DNA from 3 places in the Massilia sp. W12 genome. Region 2 is predicted to be linked to each of the others. Evidence: predicted binding sites of a transcription regulator. Region 2 holds the regulator's gene; each other region holds the start of a gene.
The links. Region 2 encodes sigma-54, which starts transcription at its own class of promoters, with help from an activator protein. Its sites were predicted from a motif close to TGGCANGNAANCTGCTTT; they were not measured.

Region 1: the regulator sigma-54 is predicted to act here: its motif matches at 4,633-4,650, upstream of V8J88_RS14350 (PEP-CTERM sorting domain-containing protein).
Region 3: the regulator sigma-54 is predicted to act here: its motif matches at 2,485-2,502, upstream of V8J88_RS12000 (nitrate/nitrite transporter).

Annotation. Positions count from the first base shown of each region.
Region 1 is NZ_CP147776.1:3,577,055-3,584,417, reverse strand. Features, by position in the region: gene sdhA (succinate dehydrogenase flavoprotein subunit) at 1-1,349, shown strand, start outside; gene V8J88_RS14365 (succinate dehydrogenase iron-sulfur subunit) at 1,382-2,092, shown strand; gene V8J88_RS14360 (succinate dehydrogenase assembly factor 2) at 2,101-2,370, shown strand; gene gltA (citrate synthase) at 2,542-3,846, shown strand; gene V8J88_RS14350 (PEP-CTERM sorting domain-containing protein) at 3,926-4,507, opposite strand; gene V8J88_RS14345 (hypothetical protein) at 5,440-6,678, shown strand; gene V8J88_RS14340 (glycoside hydrolase family 99-like domain-containing protein) at 6,987-7,363, shown strand, end outside.
Region 2 is NZ_CP147776.1:4,722,966-4,730,328, forward strand. Features, by position in the region: gene lptA (lipopolysaccharide transport periplasmic protein LptA) at 1-480, shown strand, start outside; gene lptB (LPS export ABC transporter ATP-binding protein) at 477-1,232, shown strand; gene V8J88_RS19195 (RNA polymerase factor sigma-54) at 1,254-2,741, shown strand; gene raiA (ribosome-associated translation inhibitor RaiA) at 2,906-3,271, shown strand; gene V8J88_RS19205 (enoyl-CoA hydratase/isomerase family protein) at 3,687-4,772, shown strand; gene V8J88_RS19210 (deoxyguanosinetriphosphate triphosphohydrolase) at 4,780-5,940, opposite strand; gene aroKB (bifunctional shikimate kinase/3-dehydroquinate synthase AroKB) at 5,937-7,363, opposite strand, start outside.
Region 3 is NZ_CP147776.1:3,008,826-3,016,188, reverse strand. Features, by position in the region: gene V8J88_RS12005 (bifunctional protein-serine/threonine kinase/phosphatase) at 1-1,217, opposite strand, end outside; gene V8J88_RS12000 (nitrate/nitrite transporter) at 1,228-2,451, opposite strand; gene nirB (nitrite reductase large subunit NirB) at 2,794-5,250, shown strand; gene nirD (nitrite reductase small subunit NirD) at 5,234-5,638, shown strand; gene V8J88_RS11985 (molybdopterin-dependent oxidoreductase) at 5,659-7,363, shown strand, end outside.

The DNA.
Region 1 (7,363 bases), 1.1 Mb from region 2:
CCGGCCACGCCATGTTGCACACCCTGTATCAACGCAATGTGCGCGCGCGCACCCATTTCTTTGTCGAATGGATGGCGATTGACCTGGTGCGCGACGCGGAAGGCGATGTGGTGGGCGTGGTGGCGCTGGAAATGGAAACCGGCGATGTGATGCTGCTGGAAGCCAAGACCACGATTTTCGCGACTGGCGGCGCGGGCCGTATCTGGGCCGCATCGACCAATGCCTTTATCAATACCGGCGACGGCATGGGCATGGCGGCGCGCGCCGGCATCCCGCTGCAAGATATGGAATTCTGGCAATTCCACCCGACCGGCGTGGCCGGCGCAGGCGTCTTGATTACCGAAGGCGTGCGCGGCGAGGGCGGGATTTTGCTGAACTCCAACGGCGAACGTTTCATGGAGCGTTACGCGCCCAAGCTGAAAGATCTGGCGCCGCGCGATTTCGTCTCGCGTTCGATGGACCAGGAAATCAAAGAAGGCCGTGGCTGCGGCCCGAATAAAGACCATGTGTTGCTGGATCTGCGTCATATCGGCGCCGACACCATCAAAAAGCGTCTGCCCTCGATTTTGGAAATCGGCCACAAATTCGCCAATGTCGATGCGACGCGCGAACCGATTCCGGTGGTGCCGACGATTCACTATCAGATGGGCGGCATCCCGACCAATATCCATGGTCAGGTAGTGGTTCCCAGCGCCACTGATCCGAATGCGAATCAGGTGGTGAATGGTCTGTACGCAATCGGCGAATGCGCTTGCGTCTCGGTGCACGGCGCGAACCGCCTGGGCACCAACTCGCTGCTCGATTTGCTGGTGTTTGGCCGCGCCGCAGGCAACCATGTGGTGGCGCAAAACTTGAAGAGCCGCAGCAATAAAGATGTGCCGGCGGAAGCTGTTGACCGCGTGATGGAACGCCTGGCGCGTCTGGAAAATTCCACCGGCGGCGAAAAAGTGCAAAGCGTGGCCGGCGAGATCCGCAACACCATGCAAAAGTATTGCGGCGTGTTCCGCACCGATGCGCTGTTAGAAGAAGGCAAGAAGCAAATCCTGGCCCTGGACGAAAAGCGCAAGCATGTTTCGTTCAAGGATAAATCCAAGGTCTTCAACACCGCCCGCATCGAAGCGCTGGAGCTGGAAAACATCATCGAAGCCGCCAAAGCCACCATCGTCTCGGCAGAGGCGCGCAAAGAAAGCCGTGGCGCGCATGCGCATGACGACTATCCGAAACGCGACGATGACAGCTGGATGAAGCACACGCTGTGGTTCTCGCATGACAACCATCTGGAGTACAAGCGCGTGGTGACCAAACCGCTGACGGTGGAGACAATTCCGCCGAAAGAACGCACCTTCTGACGCTTCCAAAGTACTTAGCCAAGGGTAGAAACATGCCACGTACAATGAAATTCAAGATTTACCGTTACGATCCGGATAAGGACGCCCGTCCCTATATGCAAGATCTGGAAGTGACGTTGCAAGACACTGACAAGATGCTGCTGGATGCCTTGCAGCGCATCAAGTCGGATGTGGATGATTCGCTCGCGTTGCGCCGCTCCTGCCGTGAAGGCGTGTGCGGTTCGGACGCGATGAACATCAATGGCAAAAACGGCCTTGCCTGCACCACCAATTTGAACGAGTTAAGCGAGCCGGTGACACTGCGCCCGCTGCCTGGTTTGCCGGTGGTGCGCGACCTGATCGTCGATATGACGCAATTTTTCAAGCAATATCACTCGATCACGCCGTATTTGCAAAATGACAGCATTCCGCCGGAAAAAGAACGTCTGCAGTCGCCGGCTGAACGTGAGGAATTGGATGGGCTGTATGAGTGCATTCTGTGCGCCAGCTGCTCGACCTCCTGTCCCTCGTTCTGGTGGAATCCGGATAAATTCGTCGGCCCCGCCGGCCTGTTGCAAGCCTACCGCTTCATTGCGGACAGCCGCGACCAGGCTACCGGCGCCCGACTGGATAATCTGGAAGATCCATACCGCTTATTCCGCTGTCACTCGATTATGAATTGCGTCGATGTCTGCCCCAAGGGTTTGAACCCGAACAAGGCAATCGGCAAGATCAAGGAATTGATGTTGCGGCGGGCGGTTTGAGGTCAGGCATGCAAGAACGCCACCAGGATGATGCAACCCGTCGCGCGCGACTGCGCTGGCGCGCGCGGCGCGGTTTGCTCGAAAATGACCTGATTCTGACCCGCTTTCTGGACGCACACGAGTTGGAGCTGTCGGATGAGGATGTGGGGGCGCTGTCCCAATTGCTCGACCTGTCTGATAACCAATTGCTGGATTTGCTGCTTGCACGGTGTGCGCCGGAAGGGACACTGGCCACGCCGTCAGTGTTGCGCCTGCTGACGCGTTTGCAGGCGGCGTAACCATCAGCGCGGTTTTTGCGGGTGACAGGCTGACAGCAGCCTTGACACTTGGCCCATGCCTGATATGTTGCATGCATGGGCTGAAAAACCCGCAGGAGGCGTGGCAAGACATTGCAGTTGGTATGGACATTTTTTTTATATTTAGACTCACCCCTTGATGAAGGAAGAGCCATGAACAAATCCGAGACCAAAGCAACCCTGTCGTTTTCTGACGGCAGCCCCTCGATAGAATTTCCGATTTACAAGGGAACCATCGGCCCGGATGTGATCGATATTCGCAAGTTGTACGGCGAAACCGGTAAATTCACCTATGACCCGGGCTTTATGTCCACCGCCTCCTGTAATTCCGCCATCACCTATATCGATGGCGACAAGGGCGAATTGCTGTATCGCGGTTATCCGATCGAACAGCTGGCCGTAAATTGCGATTTCCTCGAAACCTGCTACCTCTTGCTTAATGGCGAACTGCCGAACGCCACTGAAAAGAATGATTTCGTCAAGACCGTCACCTATCACACCATGGTGCACGAGCAGATGCAATTCTTCTTCCGTGGTTTCCGTCGCGATGCGCACCCGATGTCGGTGCTGGTCGGCACTGTGGGCGCGCTGGCTTCCTTCTACCACGATTCGCTGGATATCAATGACCCGCACCATCGCCGCGTTTCCGCGATCCGTTTGATCGCCAAGATGCCGACTTTGGTGGCGATGGCGCATAAATACTCGATGGGCCAGCCTTTCGTGTATCCGCGCAATGACCTGTCTTACACCGCCAACTTCATGCGTATGATGTTCGCCACCCCGTGCGAAGAATACAAAGTGAATGATGTGCTGGTGCGCGCGCTGGATCGTATCCTGATCCTGCACGCTGATCACGAACAAAACGCTTCCACCTCGACCGTGCGCCTGTCCGGCTCCAGCGGCGCGAATCCTTTCGCCTGTATCGCCGCCGGCATCGCCTGTCTGTGGGGCCCGGCGCACGGCGGCGCGAATGAAGCCGCACTGAACATGCTGCGCGATATTGGCAGCGTGGACAAGATTGGCGAATTCGTCAAAAAAGTGAAAGACAAGAGCTCGGGCGTGAAGCTGATGGGTTTTGGCCACCGCGTGTACAAGAACTACGACCCGCGCGCCAAGCTGATGCGCGAAACCTGCCACGAAGTGCTGGCCGAGCTGGGTCTGGAAAACGATCCGCAATTCAAGCTCGCGATGGCATTGGAAAAGATTGCGTTGGAAGACGATTACTTCGTACAACGCAAGCTGTATCCGAACGTCGATTTCTACTCCGGCATCGTGCAATCCGCACTGGGCATTCCGGTACAACTGTTCACCGGCATTTTCGCCATGGCGCGCACCGTGGGTTGGATCGCGCAATGGAATGAAATGATTTCCGATCCGGAACAGAAAATCGGCCGTCCGCGTCAATTGTTCTCCGGCTCGCCGGTGCGCAATGTGCCGCCGATGTCTGAGCGCAAATAAATTGCAGCGCCGCATGCGGCGCTTGCACAATAAAAAACCCGGCAAACGCCGGGTTTTTTATTGCTGACAACAAGCCTGATCAAGCTTGTTTGCGGCGGCGTGAGAACAAGCCCAGCATCGCCAGACCGCCCAGCATCATGGCGTAAGTTTGCGCTTCCGGCACGGCGTTGGCAAACACATAGCGGTCAGTGTCATACAGGGCATTGAATTTGAATTTGACCGTATTCGCATTCAGGTATTCGATCCCGGTCAGACGCGCTTGGCCATTGCTGTAACGGCCCTGGCTGGAATAGGACTGCAGCATCAGCGGTTGCACGGTGGAATTGGCGAAGGACAGGGTGAATTCCGCCGGTACGCTCATCGAAATATTGCCGCCATTCGGCTCATGTGCACGCGTGCTTTCAGTCCAGAACAGCGTAAAGCCATTGTCAGACACATCGCCGTTCAAAGTCCAGCGGTGACCGAAATTATCAACGCTCAATGCGCTGAATTCAACGCCGGCGCCGACCTGGGCAGGGTTGCTGAAAACAGGCGTGCCAAATGCATTGTGAGAGAAGCTCAGACTCGCGAAATCGCCGTTATAACCGGCGTGTGCGAGTGCGGGCAGGGTGGCGATAGCGGCAGTGGCGAGCAAGCGTGCAGCAAAGTTCAATTTCAGCATGTAATCCTCAGTATGGTGGTGCATCGTCTGCTTCTGAAGGCAGACATTGCGTGACGGTGAGTCTGTCGGTGCAATCCCGGCATGTGATTGTTTCTAATTGTTTCCGGTATGGCAAATGTAGCAGGGTTGCAATTTTGGTGTCAATGACTTTTCACAGGAAAATGGCAATCTTGTTGCTGTCAGAGCGCATATTACTCTTCACCACTTTCAGACATGTTTGTCAACAAACATGGCGGGCCGGCTCGCCATCAGCTTCCCAGGGAGAGCACAGATCCAGTGTTCACGAATGAACTTCAGTGAGTCATGTGCACTGCTTGCTGTTTTGAAAAAAAGGGGACAAACAAGCGCTTTGCAAGCAGAAAGAACGCGCGTCGCTGCTTGTATAATTTTCAGACTGCTGCCTCTGCTGCACTTGAGCTGAGCGTGCAAAGCTGCAATAACGGGAAAATGCAGTCAGATGCTGTATGATTGCCATCAAGCCAAACTTGTTGCAAATGATACAGCCCAAGGAGGCCTGCACCAGAGCTGGATGGATGTGCAATCGAGCCTCAGCTAAGCCATATGTATGACAGGTTAAGCCGTGTTCGTATTGAGCGGCTAATGGTATGACGGCAAGTTGTAACGATGCCGTCCGAACGCAGGCATCAGGTTTGGATGGAAGTCCCGTCACGTATTATGGCTGTTTGCAGTGACGACATAATCCGGTTTGCTGCAGCGAGCGGTTTGGCATGGACTGACTATGAGGCATTGGATGCGGGAAAAGTGCTCAAGTTGACAGCCCGTGCAGCGTTGCAAAAAATGTGAATGCATGAGGGAAGCAAGATGGCGTAACACAGCGGAAAATTGTTGAAGTTAAACTGACAGCGTACGCAAATTTCAAAAAAAGCGACGCAAAATTATCCAGCCGGCAACTCGGGAAGAAGGTGTGTAGCATGCAACTCACATTGAAAAATTATAATATATATAACTTAGATGTATTACAAGGGAGTCTGGAGGGTGTGAAAGAAGGTGTAAGGTGGAATTACATCTTTGAATTGACGGGATGGTGCGCAATCGGGGGGAGGAACATAGAGCGTATAATTTTTGAGGTAGATGACAACCCTATATCGCCAATTAACGTCGAGCTTCAAGATAGGCCTGATCTTACCGCCAACGATATTAATGGTAAGGGATTCTCAATTTGGCTGCCTTTTTATCTTTTCACAAGAGAAGTGTCAGTATGTAAGCTGAAAATAATTGCGGATGATGGCAGTTATTATCACTTTGTTGAATTTGAGTTACATGTAAATTTAACCAAATTCCGCAGAAAGAGCCAGTATAAAGAGGTGCGTATTGCTCCATTGTTCAGTATGGGGCGGAGTGGTTCATCAGGTTTAATGAAATTGATGAAGGATAAGGAATATGTCAATATTCCAGGCACTGCGCCGTATGAAACAAGAGCCGTGACTTATTTGTGCGCACGCACACTCTTAACAATTCGAACATTGAGCGCACAGTTCTGTGCAAACTTTACCGATCTGATGTTCTTTAAAAATGACATGATCTTCTTCGATGCGCCGGCAATAGCGAAAGCGCAAAAAGAAGAAGTTGATGCAATAATTGTCAATTCTGCATTGAATGGGCTTAACAAAGGGATTTCGGATTATCTTGAAATGGCGGAAGAAGATCAATACTATGTTGAAAAAATTTCAAGTTCCGGAATTGAATGTTTGTGCTTGCTTAATTTGCTGTATGAAACAAAAGGTATAGTATTGATTCGCGATTTAAGGGATTTGATCTGTTCAACCCGTCAATATAAACTACGCTTCCCAAATTCAGATTTTACAGATTTCAGTACAGAGCAGGAGTATAAAGAACTCCGGGCAATCGCACAACAAATGATATGTGTGTTGAAAACATTCCCGCAGTGGCATGTGGTTCGCTATGAGGAGATGGTTAAAGATCCGGGCAAAGTGAGCAAACAGCTGGATCGCTATTTCGGCAAAAAAGCGAAGAAAAAACAAAAACGGCAAACGGCAGGAGGGGCCGCAGAGTTTGAAAAAGAACATGTTACCTCTGAAACAATCGATTTGAGCGTGGGGCGCTGGAAGAATGATGCGTATTTCATGGAAAGAATCGAGTGGTTTAATATGTACTTGAAAGATGTTAATGAGCACTTTGGTTACCAATAAGCACAGCAAGGAAGTTGGATGACGCATTGCGTCTATTGGCATGAAGATATGCCGTGTTAATATCAAACAACGGCAATGTGCGTGGATAAAATTTGCTCGGCGTGAAACCAGTGGGCAATGAAGATAGCAGAGTCCAAGCCAGTATCAACCTTAATTATGAGAGCATGATTAAGGTTGAAGCATTTGATTGGCCGGAGTGGCTCGCTTGTGATCAGTATTGTGGTTGACTGCAGGAAACAAGGTGAGGCAGATGTTGCCTTGAATTACTAACATGCTTTTTTGTTTTGCGGATGATTATGGACAGTGATGTGGAATTCAACTATTGTATCCAGCATTTTGAAGGTCAGACTTTAATAGGTTGGGTGTACAGTGAAATCGGCGAAGCAACAGTCGATTTGATGGTGGGGGATGTCTGCTTGCAAACCTGTGTGGCAAACATATATTCCAAAGAGGCTAAAGAAGAGTTGGGTGAGCCATTTCGTGGTTTCATGTTTGACTTCTCGAAAGTCGGCGTAATGCCGGACGCTTTCCAATTGAGAATAGAGCGGGATTCAATTGTTGGCTGGGTAGATGTGGTTGCTGCCGATATTGTTAAGCGTCCGCGTAGCAAAGGGAACAAAAAACTTATCGAAGTTGAAAACAAACGCATTGCGGTTGTTGATTTGGTGGAAATGATTTGCCTCAG
Region 2 (7,363 bases):
GAAAAAGCCGATCGCAACAAGCCCACCGAAGTACAGGCTGCGCGCATGTGGTTTGACGATGTGAAGCAAATCAACAGCTTCAGCGGCAACGTCCACCTTACGCGCGGCAGTTTGCAGATGAAAGCCGAACGCATGACCTTGAATCAGGATGCCGCCGGCTTTCAATTTCTCGAATTGCATGGCGGGGCCGGCAAAACGGCCAGCTACCGTCAAAAGCGCGAGGGGCTGGATCAGTGGGTCGAAGGAGCCGCCGATCGCATTGAATACGACAGCAAAAGCGAACTGGTGAAATTTCATACGCGCGCACGGGTCCGGCGTCTGCAGGGCAATCAAGTGCTGGAAGAAATTTCCGGCGCCACGATTGTGTATGACAGTGTGCGCGAGACATTCCAAGTGCAAAACGGCCCGGCAACGGCGGGACAGGACAACCGCATCACCACGGTGATTCAACCGCGCAAGCCGGATCAGGACACAAAATGACAGAACAACGCAACAACAGTAAATTGCAAGTGCGCGGCCTGCAAAAATCATATGGCAAGCGCATGGTGGTGCATGACGTCGCGCTGCAAGTTGAGAGCGGCGAAGTGATTGGTTTGCTGGGGCCGAACGGGGCCGGCAAAACCACCTCGTTTTATATGATCGTCGGCCTGGTGCCGGCGGACGCCGGGAATATTGAATTGGACGGCGCCGACATCACACGCATGCCGATTCACCAGCGCGCCGTGCGCGGCCTGTCCTATCTGCCGCAGGAAGCCTCGGTGTTTCGCAAGCTCAGTGTGGAAGACAATATCCGCGCCGTGCTGGAACTGCAACGCCCGCAAGGCCGTCCTTTGAGTACGCAGCAAATTGATGACAAACTCAATCAACTGCTGGCCGATTTGCAAATTGAGCGGCTGCGCGAAAATCAAGCGCTGTCCCTCTCAGGCGGCGAGCGGCGGCGGGTGGAAATCGCGCGCGCCTTAGCCACCGATCCGCGCTTTGTGCTGCTGGATGAACCGTTTGCCGGGGTGGATCCGATCGCTGTGATCGAAATTCAGCGCATTGTGCGTTTTTTAAAAGAACGCGGCATCGGCGTCTTGATCACCGACCATAATGTGCGTGAAACCCTGGGCATCTGCGACCGCGCATATATCATCAACCAGGGTTCCGTGATGGCCAGCGGCAGACCACAAGATATCATTGCGGATGAATCGGTACGCCGCGTGTATCTGGGGGAACACTTCCGCATGTAAGCACAGCATTTCAGGACCGCCATGAAACAGTCGCTGCAACTTCGCACCTCGCAACATCTGGCGCTGACGCCGCAATTGCAACAGTCGATCCGCCTGTTGCAACTCTCCACGCTTGAATTGCAGCAGGAATTGGCGCAGATGTTGTCGGAAAACCCCATGCTGGAGCGCACCGATGATCCGCTCGATCATTCCGTGCGCTTGTTAGCCGACGGCGCCATCAGCAACAGCCCGGCGAGTGAGGCCGGCATGCCTTCAGAAAATCCGGCCCCCGAAGCGGAAGCGCCGGCAACTGCAGAAGCCGGCAACAGCGAAGAAAACAGCTTCGAGCATGATGGCGATGGCATGCTGCAAGACAGCTTGAGTTTTGAAGATGCGCCGGGCGCGCGCTCGGCGGACGATGAAGATATGCGCCCGCAGCTGGAAGACGCCAGCAACAGCCTGCGCGACCATTTGCTGGAACAAATGCGCGTCACTGCCCGCACCCAACGCGACCGCGCCCTGCTTGAATTCCTGATAGACAGCTTAGATGAGAATGGCTATCTTGAAGAGAGCCTGGAAGCCTTGCTGGAAAGTCTGCCGGCTGAATTGGAAATTGAATTGGAGGAATTGCAGACCAGTTTAAAACTGCTGCAAAGCTTTGACCCGCCCGGCGTTGGCGCGCGCAATCTGTCTGAATGCCTGGCGCTGCAAATCCGCCAATTGCCAAAAGCGCCAATGGTGACGCGCCGCCATGCGCTGCAAATCGTCGAGCAGCATTTGCCGCTGCTGGCGGCGCGCGACTACACCAGGCTGAAAAAAGCCATGGACTGCGACGACGAGGATTTGCGCGAAGCGCAAGCCCTGATCCGTCTGTGCCAACCCCATCCGGGCGCCGCTTTTGGCGCTTCCGATAAAGACCATGTGGCGCCGGATGTGATCGTCAAACGCAACCGCAACGGCTGGAGCGTGAGCTTGAATCCGGACGTGATGCCGCGCTTGCGCGTGAATGCGCTGTACGCCTCGATGTTGAAGCAAAACAAGGGCGATGGCGGCTTGAGCAACCAACTGCAGGAGGCGAAATGGCTGATCAAAAATATGCGTCAGCGCTATGAAACCATCCTCCGCGTGGCGCAAGCAATCGTGGAGCGGCAACGCAACTTTTTCGCCCATGGCGCAGTTGCGATGCGCCCCCTTGTGTTACGTGAAATTGCTGATACACTAGGATTACACGAGAGCACAATCTCGCGTGTGACGACTCAAAAATATATGCTGACCCCGCACGGCATGTTTGAGTTGAAATACTTCTTTGGCAGCCATGTCGCCACTGAAGCGGGGGGCGAAGCGTCATCAACGGCGATACGCGCACTGATCAAGCAACTGATAGGAGCAGAAGATCCCAAAAATCCCCTTTCTGACAGCAAACTTGCAGATATGCTGGGTGAACAGGGTATGGTGGTCGCACGTCGCACTGTGGCCAAATACCGTGAAGCTCTGAAAATCCCGGCAGTGGCGCTGCGCAAAAGCCTGTAGCGGCTTCATCCTCCGGTTCCCCGGGCCTGACTCCACCGCGCACAGGAAGTGCAGCCTTCACGTAGCAGCAGTAGTATCCGGTTGTCTGAATGATGCAGGCGGCTCTTGAAAACGCCAAAACCGCAAGCATATGCATGACAGGCAACATCACAATAGGAGTCTGTATGAACCTCACCATCAGTGGACATCATCTCGAAGTGACCCCCGCCATTCGCGCTTTCGTTGAAAACAAGCTGGAAAGAATCAAACGCCATTTTGATCAAGTGATCGACATATCGGTGATTCTGAGCGTGGATAAGCTAAGCGAAAAATCGAAAAGGCAAAAGGCTGAAGTAACGTTACGGGTCAGCGGCAAGTCCATTTATGTGGAAAGCGTGTCAGAAGATTTGTATGCAGCCATTGACACCCTGCTGGACAAACTCGACCGTCAGGTATTGAAGCACAAGACCAAGGTGCAAGATCACAATCATACTTCCATCAAATACATGTCAGGCAGCAGCGCCGACGCTGAAGAAGCTGAAGCTGCATAAACACATCCAACAGACGCACACCGGCGGGGCGCTATGCGCCCCGCATGCATTTTCAGCCTCGCGCACATACAATGTGCTACCAGCCCGCTGACATGTTTCCCGATTCCCCGGCGTTGTTGCGCCCCCTGGCAACATGCAAACCCGGGGCCATCGCATGAAATCGGCCAGGCTTGTTTGACAAAACCTTCTCTTTAGCGCGCAGGCCGGTAACACGCATTGCCGTTTGCGCATCCGGCTGGCTGGCGCTGCTCCGTCAGCAGCTTGCTATCCTGCCTGCTTCATGCAAGAACGGAAACTGCCGGACATCAGGCGGAACCTTGATACGATTGCCCTGCATGCAGGCTGCGTCGTCGTTGCGCCTGGCTGTAAAGCCGGTAAACTGGGCGCCAGGGCCTGTTCAACTGAGGAATCAAGGATGACTGACTATGTAAAAACCGAAGTGCGCGGCGGATTCGGCGTAATCACGCTGGATCGCCCCAAGGCATTGAATTCGCTTTCACTGGAAATGGTGCGCGCCTTGCACCAGATCCTTTCCAGCTGGCGCGCAGACGCCGCAATTAGCGCCGTACTGCTGCGCAGCAGCAGCGACAAAGCGCTGTGCGCCGGCGGCGATATCCGCTTTTTCCATGACAAGGGCAAGCTCACACCGCAAGGCGGCAGCGCCTTGCTGGAAGATTTTTTCACCGAAGAATACACACTGAATCATTTGATTCATCACTACCCCAAACTCTATATCGCCTTAATGGATGGCGTGGTGATGGGCGGCGGCATGGGGATTGCGCAAGCCGGGCCGCAAGCGCGCCTGCGCATCGTCACTGAGCGCAGCAAGATCGCCATGCCGGAAGTGAATATCGGCTTATTCCCCGACGTGGGCGGGACATACTTTCTGCCACGCTGCCCGCAATTCAGCGGACGTTGGCTGGCGCTGTGCGGCGAGGCGATTGGGGCCGCAGACGCAATCTGGTGCGGACTGGCCGACTGCTTCGTGCCGGCCCGCCACATCAGCGCGCTGCAAGATACTTTGTGCGCCAGCGCCGGAGCCGATGCAGCGCAAGTCGCGGCAGCGTTTTGCGCCCCCTTTGCCGCCGAATTGCCGCCCGCACGCATCGCGCCACAAGCTGATTTGATTGCCCGCCATTTCGCACATGAATCCGTGGCGCAGATCCAAGCCGCGCTCGCAGCGGATCCCGCTCCTTTCGCGCAAGCCAGCCTGGACAGCATGCAAAAACGCTCGCCCCTGCTGATGTCTGTCACATTGGAAGCGTTGCGGCGCGGTGCGCAAATGTCAGTGGCGGATTGCCTGCGGATGGAAAGAAGTCTGGTGCGGCGCACTTTCGAGCATGGTGAAGTGATTGAAGGGGTGCGCGCGCTGGCGGTCGATAAAGATAATGCGCCACGCTGGCATCCCGCAAGCCTGGCGGAAGTGACAGAGCAGCAGCTGCAAGAGATGTTTGCGCCTGTCTGGCCGGAATGGGCACACCCCTTGCGCCATCTGGACTGAATGCGGCTTAACTGGCGTTGATATCAAACAGGCGGCGGTGTTCGCGCATGGCGTAGCGGTCTGTCATGCCGGCGATGTAGTCGGCAATCTGGCGCGCCTGCAGCTGCTGCCCGTCCATGCGCGCCGCCTGATACGGTGGCGGCAGCAGCACCGGCTCTTGCATGAAGGCGTCGAATAATTCGCGGATAATGCGGCGCGCCTTGCTGGTCATGCGCAGCACTTGATAATGGCGATACAGATTGTGCAGCAAAAAATGTTTCAGTTCGCGCGCCTGCTGCGCCATCTGCGCGGAAAACGCGATTAAGGGCGGCGACTGCCGCACCGCATCCGGACTGGCCGGTTGATGCGTTTCGATCAATTTGCGCGACTCTTGAATCAAATCCACAATCAGCGCATTAATCATGCGGCGCAGGGTTTCATACACTGCGCGCCGGCCACTGACGCCGGGACACTCTTGCAATGCCTGCTGATGGCAACTGGCGAATAAGGCGACTTCCATCAATTGCTCCAACTGCAGCAAACCGGAGCGCAAGCCATCATCGATATCATGGTTGTTATAAGCGATTTCATCGGCCAGATTCGCCACTTGCGCTTCCAGGGTCGGCTGACCGCCTTGTAAAAAGCGCAGGCCGACTTCGCCCAACTCGCGCGCATTATTCTGCGAACAATGCTTGAGTATGCCCTCGCGGGTTTCAAACATCAGATTCAAACCGTCTTTGTCGGCGTAATGCTGTTCCAGCTGATCCACCACGCGCAAACTTTGCAGATTATGCTCAAAGCCGCCAAAGGCGCGCATGCAGGCATTCAACTCGTCCTGTCCCGCATGTCCAAACGGGGTATGCCCCAGATCATGGGCGAGGGAAATCGCTTCCACCAGATCTTCATTCAAGCGCAGATTGCGCGCCAGCGCACGCGCAATTTGCGCCACTTCCAGGCTGTGCGTTAAGCGGGTGCGGAACAGATCGCCTTCATGGTTGACGAAGACCTGGGTTTTATATTCCAGCCGGCGAAATGCGGTGGAATGAATGATGCGGTCGCGGTCACGCTGAAATTCGGTGCGCGCAAATGAAGCCGGCTCCGTTTGCCGGCGCCCGCGCGAAGCGCTGCTGCGCGCGGCAAATGGCGCCAGATGCTGCTCAAAACTGTCGGGGCGCTCCGGCCACATCATCCCACAGCCTGGCTGCAAGCAGACAGGGTGGCTTGCAATGCCTCGTCCGGCACGCTGCCAATCCAGGGACGGCCCAATTCCTGCATCAGGATAAATTTAATCGCGCCGCCTTCATTTTTCTTATCCACCATCATCCACTTCAACCAATCCGCCCCCAGATCCGGGGCGCGGGTCGGCAGACCGGCGGCGGCCACCAAGGCGCGCACGCGTTGCGCGCTGGCCTGATCAATCTTGCCCAGACGGCAGGACAAATCCGCCGCCAGCACCATGCCGCAGCCAACCGCCTCGCCGTGCAGCCAAACGCCATAGCCCAGGCCGGCTTCAATCGCATGGCCAAAGGTGTGGCCGAAATTAAGCACGGCGCGCAAGCCGCCCTCACGCTCATCGCGCGCCACCACATCCGCCTTGATCTGGCAGGAGCGCAAAATGGCGTAAGTCATGGCGTCAACATCGCGCTGCAGCAGCGCATCAATATTTTGTTCCAGCCAGTCAAAAAAAGCGGCGTCCAAGACCGCGCCATACTTGATCACTTCAGCCAGGCCGGCGCTCAATTCGCGCTGCGGCAGACTGGCCAGGGTGGCGGTGTCAGCCAGCACCAGGCGCGGTTGATAAAACGCGCCCAGCATATTTTTCCCCATCGGATGATTAATCCCGGTCTTGCCGCCGACCGATGAATCGACTTGCGCCAGCAAGGTGGTGGGAATCTGGATAAACGGCACGCCGCGCATATAGCAAGCGGCGGCAAACCCGGTCATGTCCCCCACGACGCCGCCGCCCAGCGCCAGCAAAGTGGCTTTACGCTCACATTGGGCGCCCAGCATGGCGTCAAAAATTTGCATCAAATGCGGCCAGTCTTTATACGCTTCGCCATCCGGCAAAATCACACTGTGGACTTGCTTGCCCATGCCTTCCAGCGCCTGCTGCAAACCCTGCAGATACAAAGGCGCCACGGTGGTGTTGCTGACGATCACGGCTTGCTGCCCGTTCACATACGGGGCCAACAAGTCAGGATCGGAATAAATATTTTCACCAATCAGAATCGGATAACTGCGCTCGCCGAGCGCCACATCCAGTCTTTGCAATTGATTGGCCTCTGTCGCCTGCATTGCGTCACTCATGTTCTTTCCAGAATGTTTGCGCATGCGCTGCGCGCGCCGTTTGCGCGCACCCAGCGCACCCAGTTGTTGCAAGATGGCATGCACCATCGTATTGACATTTGGCTTGCCGGTGTCGATCACCAGATCGGCGATTTCACGGTATAGAGGTTCGCGTTGTGCGGTCAGCTCTTCCAGCCGTTCACGCGGGTTGGCGGTTTGCAGCAGCGGCCTGTTTTTGTCATGGCTGGTGCGCTGCAGAATGCTGTCAACGCTGGCGCGCAAATAAATCACGATGCCGCGTTGTTTGAGGTAGGCCCGGTTATCCG
Region 3 (7,363 bases), 1.7 Mb from region 2:
ATGCGCAATTCGCCATCCTCGCCCAGATGCAAATTGTCCGGCTTGATATCGCAATGGGTAATCCCGCGCCGGTGCAAGGCGCCGAGCGCGCGCGTGCCTAAGATCGCCAGCCGCAACATTTCAGGAATCGTCCAGTGCCGCCCCTCATCCTGCCATTGCTGCAGGCTGCGCCCGGCATGCCAGGTGCACAGCCAGTACAGCCAATGGCGCTCCGGGGCGTCGATCACTTGCGGGAAGAAGCGCGCCACCACGCGCCGCGCCAGCCATTCTTCTTGCGCCAGCGCCTGGCGCGCGGCGGCGTTGGCGGCGGCTTCTGGCAGGGTTTTTAAGACCAGCAGCCGTCCGGCCCCATCCTGCACCTGATACACCAGGCTGTGCGCGCTGTGTTGCAAACAGGCCAGCACTTGCATGCCGTCAATTGTCTCGCCAATTTGCAGCACGGGCGGCGGCGGCAGCCATTGCAGGCGGCTGACGCTTTCCTGCAAGTCCGGCGCGCCCAGGCTTTGCACGCACAGCACAATCGCGCTGGCGTTATCGCGCCCGCCGGCGGCCAGGGCGGCGGCGGTCAAGGCTTGCGCCGCCGCCTGCGCTTGCGCATCGCCGCTGATGCCCTGCAGTTGCGGCAAGTCCAGCCAGACATAGGGCGGCAGCGCGCCCCACACGCCATCGCTGACCAGGATGAAGGTGTCGCCCTGCTGCAAATCGCCATGGCCGTGGTCGATCAAAATGCGCCGGTCAAGGCCGATGGCGCGTGACAGCACATGCCGCATATGCGGCTGTTCCCACACATGGTCTTGGGTTAAACAGCTTAGAGTTTCGCCGCGCAAGAGATAAATCCGGCTGTCGCCGACATGCGCAAAATGATAGCTGCGTGCGCGCAGACACAGGCAGCTCAGGGTGCAGGCCATACCGCTCAATTCCGCATTCTGGCTGCCCTGATGCTGCAGCCATTGATTGAGCGCTTGAATCACTTTGTCCAAAGCGTGTTGCACGCTCCAGGTGTCGGAGGTGGCGTAGTAATCAGTGAGCAGACCGCGCACCGTGTACTCCGCCGCCTGACGGCCGCCGGCGTGGCCGCCGACGCCATCGGCCAGGGCCGCCAACACCCCCTTGCTGGCGCAGACCGGCGGCAGCGGCGTCACCATGCCAACGAAATCTTCGTTGGCCTTGCGTGGCCCGCATTCCGTGGAAAAGCCTGCCGCCAGTTGTAATTGCATGCCTGCTCCTTTAAATTCTGGCGTTCGTCACCGCGCTGCTGCCCCAGGTGGTGCGCCAGCGCTGTTTCACCAGGGACAAACCAAACAGGGCGAACACGGCCAGCAGGGCGAAAATGATGAAGCCGACTTGATAGCTGCCGCTTAATTGGCGCGACCAGCCCAGGCTGGAGGCCAGATAAAAGCCGCCGATCCCGCCCGCCATGCCGACCAGGCCGGTAATGATCCCGATCTCCTGACGGAAGCGCTGCGGCGCCAATTGGAACACCGCGCCATTGCCCGCGCCCAGCGCTAACATCGCCAGCACAAAGCATAACAGGGCTTGGCTGGCTTGCGGCAAACCGAAGCTGACCAAAAACAGGGCGCAGGCGGCAATCATATACATCACACCCAGGGTGCGGATGCCGCCATGACGGTCGGCCAGCCAGCCGCCCAGCGGGCGCACCAGGGAGCCGGCGAAGACGCAGGCGGCGGTGAAATAGCCTGCTGTCACCGGGGCTAAGCCATATTGGCCATTGAAATAAATCGTCAGCGAACTGGCCAGCCCGGAAAAGCCGCCAAAGGTGACGCTGTAGAAAAACATAAACCACCAGGCGTCGTTTTCGCGCAAAACGCTCAAATAGGCGGACAGCGGTTTGGGCGGCGGCGCGTCCGGCGCATCCTTGGCCATGAAGATAAACACCAGCAGCGCTAAGCCCAAGGGGATTAAGCACCAGCCGAACACATTTTGCCAACCCCAGGCCAGCCCCAGCGCCGGCGCGAACAGGGCGGCGAACACGGTGCCGGAATTGCCGGCCCCGGCAATGCCCAGAGCCTTACCCTGGTGTTGCGGCGGATACCAGCGCGAGGCCATCGGCAGAGCCACCGCAAACGAGGCCCCGGCCACGCCCAGCAAACCGCCCAGAATCAAGAGATTGTGAAACGAGCGCATATCCGATTGCCAGGCCCAGAACATGGCGGCGATCACAATCAGCTGGCCGATGATGCCGGCTTTTTTCGGTTGCAGACGATCCACCAGCAAGCCCATCACCAGACGCAATAATGCGCCGGCCAGCAGCGGGGTGGCCACCATCAACCCTTTTTGCGCCGGATCGAGCGCCAGATCTTTGGCGATCAAGACCGCTAAAGGCCCCAGCAATACCCAAACCATGAAGCTCAAATCGAAGTAAAAGAATGCGGCAAACAGCGTCGGCAGATGCCCGGCGCGCCAAAAACTTGTCGATGCAGGACTGCTCATATCGTTCTCCAGTGGGTCAAAACTGCGCTCAGTTATGCAATTGCTGTGCCATGTCCCGGTCTGGATAGATTTTTGTTGCGCTGCACAGTGAACGGCATCTGGCGGCATTCCTTGGGAAAACGCAGGCTGGCGGGCTTGTTTTGCCTGTTTATGGTGCGTTGCACTAAAAACAAGCCGGGACGCACTGGTCTGGTTATGGGGCGCCCGTTTGCAGTGCGCGCGGCTGCCGGCGGGTTTTGTTGCTGCATAAAAATGTAAAGAAAATCAATCTGTTAGCGGCTGAAATCCGGTCTGGCCCGGTTTTTGCAAGCAGGCTTGGCGTCACTCAGTGTGGAGGCTGGTATGCAAAAGCAAAAACTGGTATTGGTGGGGAATGGCATGGCCGGGGTGCGCACCCTGGAAGAATTATTGGCGCTGGCGCCGGATCGCTATGAGATCACAGTGTTTGGCGCCGAGCCGCACCCGAATTACAACCGGATTCAACTCTCGCCGGTGTTAGCCGGTGAAAAATCCCTCGATGAAATCATCATCAACGATTGGGACTGGTACAAGCAGCATGGTTTGACCCTGCACACCGGCTGCAAAGTGCAGCAGATTGCACGCCACGCCAAGCATGTGATTGACGAACAGGGACGTGTCACCCCGTATGACAAATTGATTTTGGCGACTGGCTCACAAGCGTTCATGCTGCCGCTGCCGGGCGCCGATTTGTCAGGGGTGCAGGCGTATCGCGATATCGCTGACACTGAGCGCATGATTGCCGCCGCCGCGCAATACAAGCAGGCGGTGGTGATTGGCGGCGGTTTGCTGGGCTTGGAAGCGGCCAACGGTTTGCGTAATCGCGGCATGGAGGTCAGCGTGGTGCATTTGCCGGATTGGTTAATGGAGCGCCAGCTCGACGCCGACGCCGCGCGCCTGTTGCAAGCGGAACTGGAGCAGCGCGGCATCCGCTTTTTGCTCAAACGCCAATCCGCCGCCTTGCTCGGCGATGAAGATGGGCGTGTGCGTGCGCTGCGCTTTGCCGATGGCGAAGAAGTGGCGGCGCAATTGGTGGTGATGGCGGTTGGCATCCGTCCTGACGAAGCCTTGGCCAAAAGCGCCGGGCTGGAATGCGCGCGCGGGGTGGTGGTGAATGATGTTTTGCAGACCAGCGACCCGGATATTTATGCGGTGGGCGAGTGCGCCAATCATCGCGGCACAGCATATGGCTTAGTCGCCCCGCTGTACGATATGGCCAAGGTGTGTGCGCGCCATCTGGCGGATCAGGATGGCGCTTTTGCCGCCGTGCAGCTTTCAACCCGCTTGAAAGTGACAGGCGTGGATTTGTTTTCCGCTGGCGACTTCATGGGCGGCGAAGGCAGCGAGGAAATTATTTTGCGCGACGCCGCAGCCGGCGTGTATAAGCGTCTGGTGTTGCGCGATGAGCGCCTGGTGGGGGCCTGTCTGTATGGCGATACTGCCGATGCGGCCTGGTATTTGCGCTTGATGAAAGAACAGGCGCCAATCGCCGATGTGCGTCCCTATCTGATGTTTGGCGAGCAGGCCGGCCAGGCCCAAGGCGGCCAGGCTGATCCGATTGCCGCTGCCGCCGCGATGCCCGATCAAGCCGAGGTGTGCGGCTGCAATGGCGTGTGCAAAGGCCAGATTGTGGAGGTGATCAAGCAGCGCGGCTTGCACAGCCTGGAAGAAGTGCGCAAGCACAGCAAGGCATCCGCTTCCTGCGGTTCGTGCAGCGGGCTGGTGCAAAATATTCTGTGCGCCACGCTGGGGCAGTCAGCTGCGGCGCCGAAACGCAAGAGTCTGTGCGGCTGCACCAGTCTGGGCCATGGCGAGGTGCGTGAGGCGATTGTCCAGCAGAAGTTATTGAGTCTGTCACAAGTCATGCAAACGCTGGGCTGGAGCACGCCCAGCGGCTGCGCCACCTGTCGCCCGGCTTTGAACTATTACCTGATTTCGAGCTGGCCGCATGAGGCCAAAGATGATCCGCAATCGCGCGCCATCAATGAGCGCGCGCATGCAAATATCCAAAAAGACGGGCGCTATTCGGTGGTGCCGCGTATGTGGGGCGGCATGACGTCCAGCGCGCAGCTGCGCAAAATCGCCGATGTGGTTGACCAATTCCAGATCCCGGCGGTGAAAGTGACAGGCGGGCAGCGCATTGATTTGCTTGGCGTGCGCAAGGCGGATTTGCCGGCAGTCTGGCAGGCGCTGGATATGCCTTCCGGCGCGGCCTACGCCAAGGGCTTGCGCACCGTCAAAACCTGTGTCGGCAGCGAATGGTGCCGCTTTGGCACGCAAGATTCCACCGCCATGGGGCAGCAACTCGAACACACCCTGAATTTGATGTCGGCCCCGCACAAGGTCAAGCTGGCGGTTTCCGGCTGTCCGCGCAATTGCGCCGAGGCCGGCATTAAAGATGTCGGGGTGGTGGGGGTGGATTCGGGCTGGGAAATTTATATCGGCGGCAATGGCGGCATCAAAACCGAAGTCGCGCAACTGCTGGTCAAGGTCAAAAGCGCGCAGGAAGTGATGGAATACAGCGGCGCTTTCTTGCAACTTTATCGCGAGCAGGGCTGGTATCTGGAGCGCACCGTGCATTATCTGGCGCGCGTCGGGCTGGAATTCATCAAGCAGCAAGTGGTGCAGGACGCGGCCAATCGCGCCGCCTTGTACGCGCGCCTGCTGTATGCGTTGGAAGGGGCGGCCGATCCCTGGTTGCAACCGGAGCAGGCCGGGGTCGATTTACGGCAATTTAATTCCTTGCAAGGGACGGAGGTGGAATATGCAAAACTGGCTTGAAGTGGGCAGCCTGGAACACATCCCGCTGCAGGGCGCGCGCGTGGTCGAATATGCAGACTTACCGCCCTTGGCGCTGTTTCGCACGGCTGACGATCAGGTGTATGCCCTGCTTGACCGTTGTCCGCACCAGGGCGGCCCCTTGTCGCAAGGCATGGTTTTCGCTGATTCGGTTTCCTGTCCCTTGCATAATTGGCAGATTGATCTGAAAAGCGGCCAGGCGCATGCGCCGGATGTCGGCTGCACGCCGGTGGTGGCGCTGAAATTGATGGCCGGCCAGGTCTATGTGGATGCGCACAGCTGGCGCGCGGCGGCCAGTGCGGCGCACAAGATGGCATGCCCGCAACACGGGGCCGCGCGCAGCATGCCGCTGCGTATTTACAGTATGTGAATCAAGCAGGGGAGTGGCGTATGGAAGCAGCCGGCCAGATCAAAGAAATCAAAAGCGCCTGCCCGTATTGCGGCACAGGTTGCGGCGTGCTGCTGAAAAGCGATGGCCGCCGCATTCTGGAGGTGCGCGGCGACCCTGCGCACCCGGCCAATTTTGGCCGGCTGTGCGGCAAAGGCGCCAGCCTGGCCGCTGTCAGTCAGGCGGCGCAGGGCGCGCGCCGCTTGCACACGCCGCTGTTGCGTCCCGCACGCGGCGCGCCCTTGCAAGAGATTTCATGGGAGCAGGCGTATCAGATCATGACAGAGCGCATGGCGCAGATTTGGCGCGTGCATGGCGCGGATGCGTTTGGCCTGTATGTCTCCGGGCAATTGCTGACGGAAGATTATTATGTCTTCAATAAACTGGCGAAAGCCTTATTGGGGACAAACAATATCGATTCCAACTCGCGCCTGTGCATGTCCTCTGCCGTGGCCGGCTATAAGCAAAGCCTGGGCGCGGATGCGCCGCCCTGCAGCTACGCCGATCTTGAGTTGGCTGATGTGGTCGTCATCATCGGGGCCAATCCGGCCTGGGCGCACCCGGTTTTGTATCGCCGCCTGGAAGCGGCGCGCGCCGCGCGTCCTGAGATGAAGGTGATTGTGATCGATCCGCGCCGCAGCGATACCGCAGCCGAGGCCGATTTGCATCTGGCGCTCTTGCCCGGCAGCGATATCACCCTGTTAAACGGCATTTTGCATCTGTGTTGCTGGGAGGGCTGGCTGGATCAAGCCTTTATTGCACAGCACACCAGCGGCTTTGCCGCCTTGCGTGAACAGCTGCGCGACTGCACTCCGGCGCTGGTGGCGCAGCGCTGCGGTATTGCGCAGGATGATTTGTTGCAAGCCGCGCGCTGGATCGGCCAGGCCGCTTTGCAGGATAAACGTGTGCTGTCCCTGTATTGCCAGGGCGTGAATCAATCGGTGCAGGGGGTGGCGAATAACAGCGCGATTATCAATTTGCACCTGGCGCTGGGACAGATAGGCAAGCCGGGAGCCGGCCCGTTTTCACTCACCGGGCAGCCGAATGCGATGGGCGGGCGCGAAGTGGGCGCGATGGCGAATCTGGCCAGCGGTCACCGCAATCTGGGCAATCATGAAGAGATGGCGCAAATCGCCGCACACTGGGGGCTGGCGGCGCAGGATCTGCCGCGCCAGCCAGGCTTGACGGCGCTGCAAATGTTTGACGCCGCCGCCGCCGGCCAGCTCAAGATGCTGTGGATCGCCTGCACCAATCCGGCCCATTCCATCCCCGATCAAAACCGCTTGCGCCAGGCATTGCAAACAACGCCGTTTGTGGTGGTGCAAGAAGCCATGGCCGATGTCGCCACGCTGGAATATGCCGATCTGGTCTTGCCGGCTGCCGCCTGGGGCGAAAAAGAGGGCACCTTGACCAATTCTGAACGCCGCATCAGCCGCGTGCATGCGGCCATCCCGGCCCCGGGACAGGCGCTGGCGGATTGGCGGATTGTGTGTGAAGTCGGACGCCGCCTGCAGCAATTGTTGAAACCTGCTTTGCCGCCGCTGTTTGCGTTTGATTCCGGGGAGGCGATCTGGCGCGAACATCAAGCGCTGTGCGCCGGGCGCGATCTGGACATCAGCGGTTTGACTTACGCCAGCCTGGAGCAGGCCCCGCAGCAATGGCCTTGCCCGGCGCCGGGACAGGCGCAAGCGCGCTTGTATCAAGATG